DNA from 3 places in the Nocardioides sp. GCM10028917 genome. Region 2 is predicted to be linked to each of the others. Evidence: predicted binding sites of a transcription regulator. Region 2 holds the regulator's gene; each other region holds the start of a gene.
The links. Region 2 encodes LexA, which represses DNA repair genes until DNA is damaged. Its sites were predicted from a motif close to TCGAACANNTGTTCGA; they were not measured.
Positions count from the first base shown of each region.

Region 1: a site for LexA is predicted at 1,157-1,172, ahead of ACFQW6_RS21215 (alpha-ketoglutarate-dependent dioxygenase AlkB). Genes of this name have one in related genera too.
Region 3: a site for LexA is predicted at 975-990, ahead of recA (recombinase RecA). Genes of this name have one in related genera too.

Region 1 is NZ_JBHTFL010000013.1:228,681-230,943, forward strand. Features, by position in the region: gene ACFQW6_RS21210 (SRPBCC family protein) at 1-523, shown strand, start outside; gene ACFQW6_RS21215 (alpha-ketoglutarate-dependent dioxygenase AlkB) at 524-1,135, opposite strand; gene ACFQW6_RS21220 (GntR family transcriptional regulator) at 1,255-1,977, shown strand; gene ACFQW6_RS21225 (hypothetical protein) at 1,964-2,263, opposite strand, start outside.
Region 2 is NZ_JBHTFL010000007.1:34,789-37,051, reverse strand. Features, by position in the region: gene ACFQW6_RS09550 (NAD(P)/FAD-dependent oxidoreductase) at 1-804, opposite strand, end outside; gene lexA (transcriptional repressor LexA) at 886-1,608, opposite strand; gene ACFQW6_RS09540 (SDR family oxidoreductase) at 1,737-2,263, shown strand, end outside.
Region 3 is NZ_JBHTFL010000003.1:482,742-485,004, reverse strand. Features, by position in the region: gene ACFQW6_RS05670 (MFS transporter) at 1-919, shown strand, start outside; gene recA (recombinase RecA) at 1,128-2,180, shown strand.

The DNA.
Region 1 (2,263 bases), on a different contig from region 2:
GGGCAAGGACAAGCGCGGCAACGGCACGGCGGGGGCGAAGGTCACGGTCTCGATGGCCGAGGCCGGCGGCTCGACCGACGTGTCCGTGGAGACCGACCTGGCCATCACCGGCAAGCCGGCGCAGTTCGGGCGCGGGGTGATGCAGGACGTCTCCGACAAGCTGCTCGGGCAGTTCGTCGCCTGCCTCGAGCAGCGGCTCGCGGGGCCTGCCGACGCGACCCGCCCCACCGACACGGCGCCGGGCGCCGCGTCCCTGGTGGGTGCCAGCGAGGTGAGCGGCGCGGGAGCCGCCGGGTCCGTCGAGCCCCCGGTCGGTGCCGCTGCGGACAGTGGTGCGCAGCCACCGCCCACGCCGCCCACGCCGCCGGAACCGCCCTCCCCACCGAAGCCGCCGCCGCGGGAGCCCGAGGCGCTCGACCTCGGCGGTGCGGTGCTCCCGGTGCTCGCGAGGTCGTACTGGAAGCAGGCACTCGCCACCCTCGTCGTCCTGCTGCTGCTGCGGCGGGTGCTGCGGAGGTCGTGATCAGAAGACGTTGAGGGGGCGGAACTGGACCGACATCCGCGGTCCGGCATGGGCGACCTTGGGCACGGCGTGCTCCCAGGTCCGCTGGCACGACCCGCCCATCACGACGAGGTCCCCGTGACCCATGGTCAACGCGATCGATGCACCGCCGCCCCGGGGGCGCAGCAGCAGCCGGCGGGGGTCGCCCACGCTCACGATGGCGACCATGGTGTCGGCGGAGCGGCCGCGGCCGATCGTGTCGCCGTGCCACGCGACCGAGTCGCGACCGTCGCGGTAGTAGCAGCAACCGGCGCTCACGAACGGCTCGCCCAGCTCGGGGAGGTAGTGGTCGGTGAGCGCGCTGCGCGCCTGCGTGAGCGCGGGATGGGGGAGCGGGTCGTCGGCGAGGTAGGTGTGCACCAGTCGGGGCACGTCGACCACGGTGTCGTACATCTCGCGCCGCTCGGCCCGCCAGGGCACGCGATCGACGAGTGCGGAAAACACGGCGTCGGGGTCGCAGAGCCAGTTGCGCTGCACGTCGACCCACGCTCCGTGGGACAGCTGGCGACGCTCAGGGGACAGCACCGCGGAATCCGCGGTGGCGTCGGCGAAGAGGGACGTCTGGAAGTCCACGCGGCCATCATACGCGATGGATCGAACGTCTGTTCGAACATCAAGAAACTGTCAAGGGTTTACCACAGGCTTGGTCAATTTGCAGACCGCCGGTCCAGCCCAGTCCTAGCCTGAGTGTCATGGAACCCGTGGACCTCGTCGTCCCGCGTCAGCGGGCATTGAAGCACGTGCAGGTCCGCGAGCACGTGAGGGGACTCATCGACGCCCAGCCGCCGGGCGCGGCGGCCCCGTCCGAGCGCGAGCTCGTGGCCCGTTTCGGCGTGGCACGCATGACCGTGCGCCAGGCGCTCGACGCCCTCGTCGCCGAGGGCCTCCTCGAGCGGATCCCCGGACGCGGCACCTTCGTCGCCCAGCCACCCCGGACCTCGGGCCGGCTCACCTCGTTCACCGAGGAGATCCGTCGCCGCGGGATGCTGCCGGAGTCGCAGACGCTCCTCGCGCGCGTGGAGCAGGCCGGCCCCGGTGTCGCGCGGGCGCTCGACATCTCGCCCGGTGACCCCGTGCTCCACTGGCGGCGCCTGCGCCGCGCCGACCAGGCCATCGTGTGCGTCGAGGACGCCTACCTCAACGAGGTGCTGCTGCCGGGCTTCCTCCAGCACGGCACTCCCACCAGCCTCTACGAGGCGCTCGCTGCCAGGGGCCTGCGCCCGACCGAGGTCGAGGACTCCATCAGCGCCGACCGAGCCAGTGCCGACGAGGCCGCGGTCCTCGAGGTCGACGAGGGCGACCCGGTGCTGCGCCACGCGCGCCGCGCCGTGTCCGACGGCCGCATCGTCGAGGTCTCGCGCACCTGCTACCGGCACGACCGCTTCACGGTCTACCTCCAGCTCAACGACCGCTGAGGCCCTCGAGCCCTGCGAGCTCGCGCCGGAGGTTCGCCCGCGCGGCGTCCTCCCACAGCTCGCGCGCGTGCGGGGTGCTGAACAGGTGCGCCCGGGCGACCAGGTCGCGCAGCACCGCTGCCCGACCGACGCGGAAGTCGTCGTCGGCGACGTGTGCGAAGTCCGCACGCACGCCGGCCACGTAGGCGTCGTAGCGTGCTCGGGACGCGCCCAGGATGCCCAGGTCGGCGTCGCTGAGCGCGGCTCCTGCCGGGTCGTCCCCGGCGGGGCGGTGCTCGACGGTCAT
Region 2 (2,263 bases):
CGTGCGCAGGTGCTCGTCCAACACGACGCCGTTGTCGACCTCGAGGCCGGCGGCCTCCGCGAGGCCGGTGCGCGGGAGCACGCCGACACCGATGACGGCTGCGTCGGCGGTGATGGAGGTGCCGTCGCCGAGGCGGATCCGTACGCCGCCGTCCTCCTCCTGGCCACCCTCCACCGAACCGTGCACGACGGTCACGCCGCGGTCGGCGAAGGCCTTGGTGAGGGTGGCGGCGAGGGCGCGGGGGAACATCTGCTCCTGGACGTCCTCGAGGTCGAGCACGAGGGTGACCTGCACGCCGTTCTGCACGAGGGACGAGGTGATCTCCGAGCCGATGTAGCCACCACCGATGACCGCGACGTGGCTGCCCTCGGTCGCGACGGCGCGCAGGAGCTGGTAGTCGGCCGCGGTGCGGTAGTAGATCACCCGCGGGCCGGGGTCGACGTCGAGCACGCGGGGCTCGGCGCCCGTGGCGAGCAGCAGCTTGCCGTAGCCGACGCTGCTGCCGTCGGCGAGGCGTACGACGTGCGCGCCGGGGTCGATCTCGGTCACCGTGGTGTCGGTGACCAGGTTGACGGCGTCGTCCTCGTCGAGGTCGCCGGCGAGCGAGGACCCCTCGAGGGTCTCGTCGTCCTTGAGCCAGAGGTCCTTGGTCAGGACGGGCCGGTAGACCGGCTTGTCGGGCTCGGAGCCGAGGACCGCGATCCGCCCGGACTCGTCCTGCGAACGGATGCCCTTCACGGCGCTCGCCGCGGCGACCCCCGCACCGACGATGACGTAGTCATAGGACTGCTCGACGTTGCTCATGCCGCCATCGTGCACCCTCGCTGGTCACCGCGCCCCCGCTGGTCGAGGAGGGACGGAGTCCCGTCACGAGACCCCGGTCGATCAGAGGCTGCGGAGCACCGCCGTCACGACGCCGAGGATCGTGGCGTTGTCGCCCGGGATCGGGTCGTAGGCGTCGTTGTGGGGCAGCAGCCACACGTGGCCGTCCTTGCGCTGGAACGTCTTGACGGTCGCCTCGCCCTCGATCATCGCCGCGACGATCTGGCCGTTGGTGGCGGTCTGCTCCTGGCGGATGACGACGTAGTCGCCGTTGCAGATCGCCGCGTCGACCATCGAGTCACCGGAGACCTCGAGGAGGAAGAGGGTGCCCTCGCCGACGAGCTGCTTGGGCAGCGGGAACACGTCGGTGACCTGCTCCTCGGCGAGGATCGGGCCACCGGCGGCGATGCGGCCGACGACCGGGACGTTGGTGGCGACGGGGTTGGCGTCGCCGATGCCGGTCTCGTCGTACGACGTCTCCTCGGCGCTCGACATGCTGCGCCGCGCCGCCATCACCTCCGGCAGGAAGACCTCGAGGGCGCGGGGTCGGTTGGGGTCACGCTTGAGGAAGCCCTTGCCCTCGAGCACCCGGAGCTGGTGGGCGACGCTGGACGACGAGGTGAGGCCGACGGCCTGGCCGATCTCACGCATCGAGGGCGGGTAGCCCTTGGTCTCGATCGAGTCCTTGATCGTGGCGAGCACCCGCTGCTGGCGCGGGGTCAGGCCGGTGGCGTCCGGGGGGCCGTCGGGCATCTCGATGACGTTCTTGTCGTCCTGCTTGGCCATGCGTCCTCCACTAGCGTCGACCCCTCCGTCCGCGGCTGGACAGGGAGGATCTGGTGCGCCCACCGTAGACCTCGGGATGCCGCAGGATCAAACACCTGTTCGAAGCCGCGTGTCGCTAGTGTCCCGGCATGTCGACCAGCCCGCTGACCGGTCCGCCTTCCTCCTGCGTCGTGACCGGTGGGGCTCGCGGGATCGGACGCGGGATCGCGGAGCTGATGGTGGCCCACGGGCACCGAGTCGTCATCGGCGACCTCGACGGCTCGGCGGCCGCCGCAACGGCGGCGGAGATCGGCGCGGTCGCCGGCCTCGCCCAGGACGTACGCGATCCCGACGCGCACCGCCTCGTGGCTGAGGAGGCCGCGCGGCACGGGGCGCTGACGGCGTGGTTCAACAACGCCGGCGTGGGTGACGACGGCTCCCTGGTCGACCTGTCGGAGGAGCAGGTGCGCCGGCTGGTGGAGGTGAACCTGCTGGGTACGACGTGGGGCACGCGCGCCGCGCTCGCTGCGTTCGGCCCCGCCGGCGGGGACGTCGTCAACATCGCCTCGCTCGCCGGCCTGGGGCCGGTGCCGGGCTACAGCATGTACGCCGCGACGAAGGCCGCCGTCGTCTCCCTCTCCGCCTCCGTCAACGCCGAGGCGCCGCGCGGGGTGCG
Region 3 (2,263 bases), on a different contig from region 2:
CGGCGCGCTCATGCTGGGAGCGACCACGGCGGTCAACAACGGGTCGCGCTACGCCGCGACCGACCTCGCGACCGAGGAGCACCGTGCCCGTGCCCTGTCGGTCGTCGTGTGGGCGACCACGGTCGGGGCCGTCGCCGGCCCCAACCTCACCGGCGTGGGCGCGAGCGTCGCCCGCTCCATGGGGGTGCCCGAGCTGACCGGTGGGTTCGCCATCGGTGCGGTCGTGCTCGTCGTGGCGGCCGGGTGGGTGTCGTGGCGGCTGCGACCCGACCCGCTGCTCCTCGCCCAAGAGACGGCCGGGGTCGTGCCCAGCGCCGGTCCCGAGCCGCGCGGGCGGTCCTGGAGCAGCTTCGTCGCGGTGGTGCGCGACGTGCCGGCGGTCGGCGCCGCGGTGGTGGCGATGGCCTGCGCCCACGCGGCGATGGTGACGGTGATGATCATGACGCCGCTCCACATGGAGCACGGCGGCGCGCACCTGGAGGTCATCGGTTTCGTCATCTCGATCCACGTGCTCGGCATGTTCGCCTTCTCGCCGCTCGTCGGCTGGGCGGCCGACCGCTTCGGCAGGGCGGCCGTCCTGATCACGGGGGGAGTGGTCCTGCTGGTGTCGCTCGCGCTGTGTGGCCTGTCACCTGAAGGGACCTCGTGGCAGATCTTCGCGGGGTTGTTCCTCCTCGGCGTCGGCTGGTCCTGCGCGACGGTTGCCGCGTCGACGGTCATCGCGGACCGCACGCCCATCGAGGCGCGCACCGACGTGCAGGGCACCTCCGACATGGCGATGGCGCTCACCGCCGCCGCTGGAGGAGCCCTCGCCGGGGTCATCGTCGGGCAGCTGGGATACCCCGCGCTCGCGACCTTCGCCGCGCTGCTGGCGGGTGCGGTCGTGGTCGCCGGCGCCGCGACCCGCCGGCACTCCTGAGCCGCTCCTCGGCCCCACGCACTCGGTGGCCGACACGCCGAGGCGGTGTAGCGCGTCGAACACCTGTTCGGGCTACTGTGCATCCACAGGTACGACGAGGGGCGAGGTTGTCCACAGCGTTCGACCGTCCTGATCAGGGACTGTCGGTGGCTCGCCCTAGCGTCGCAGACGTACCTCTCACGACACGACGACAAGACAGGACACAGCAATGGCTGGTGCAGACCGCGAGAAGGCCCTCGACGCCGCGCTCGCACAGGTGGAGAAGCAGTTCGGCAAGGGCTCGGTCATGCGACTGGGCGACGAGACACGTGCGCCGCTCGAGGTGATCCCCACGGGGTCGATCGCTCTCGACGTGGCCCTCGGGCTGGGCGGCCTGCCGCGCGGTCGTGTCGTGGAGATCTACGGCCCGGAGTCCTCCGGAAAGACGACGGTCGCCCTCCACGCGGTGGCCAGCGCCCAGGCGGCCGGCGGCATCGTCGCCTTCATCGACGCCGAGCACGCGCTCGACCCCGACTACGCGAAGAACCTCGGCGTCGACACCGACGCGCTCCTCGTGTCCCAGCCCGACTCCGGTGAGCAGGCGCTCGAGATCGCCGACATGCTGATCCGCTCCGGTGCCCTGTCGCTGATCGTCATCGACTCGGTGGCCGCGCTCGTGCCCCGCGCCGAGATCGAGGGCGAGATGGGCGACAGCCACGTCGGCCTCCAGGCCCGACTGATGAGCCAGGCGCTGCGCAAGATGACCGGTGCCCTCAACAACTCCGGCACGACCGCGATCTTCATCAACCAGCTGCGCGAGAAGATCGGCGTGATGTTCGGCTCGCCGGAGACCACGACCGGTGGTCGGGCCCTGAAGTTCTACTCCTCGGTGCGCCTCGACGTGCGTCGCATCGAGACGCTGAAGGACGGCACCGACATGGTCGGCAACCGCACCCGCGTCAAGGTCGTGAAGAACAAGGTGGCTCCGCCGTTCAAGCAGGCCGAGTTCGACATCATGTACGGCAAGGGCATCAGCCGCGAGGGTGGCCTCATCGACGTGGGCGTCGAGGCGGGCCTGATCCGCAAGGCCGGCGCCTGGTACACCTACGAGGGCGACCAGCTCGGCCAGGGCAAGGAGAACTCGCGCAACTTCCTGCGCGACAACCCCGACCTCGCCAACGAGATCGAGAAGCTCATCCTCGAGAAGCTGGGTGTGACGCCCGCCGTCGACAAGCCCGGGGACGACCTGAGCGACGAGCCCATCGGGGTCGATGACTTCTGACCGCACAGCCGCCCTCGAGGGACGAGAGGGCGGCGTGGGTGCGGGCAGGTCGAGCAAGCGATCGAGCGAGCCTGCGAGGTCGA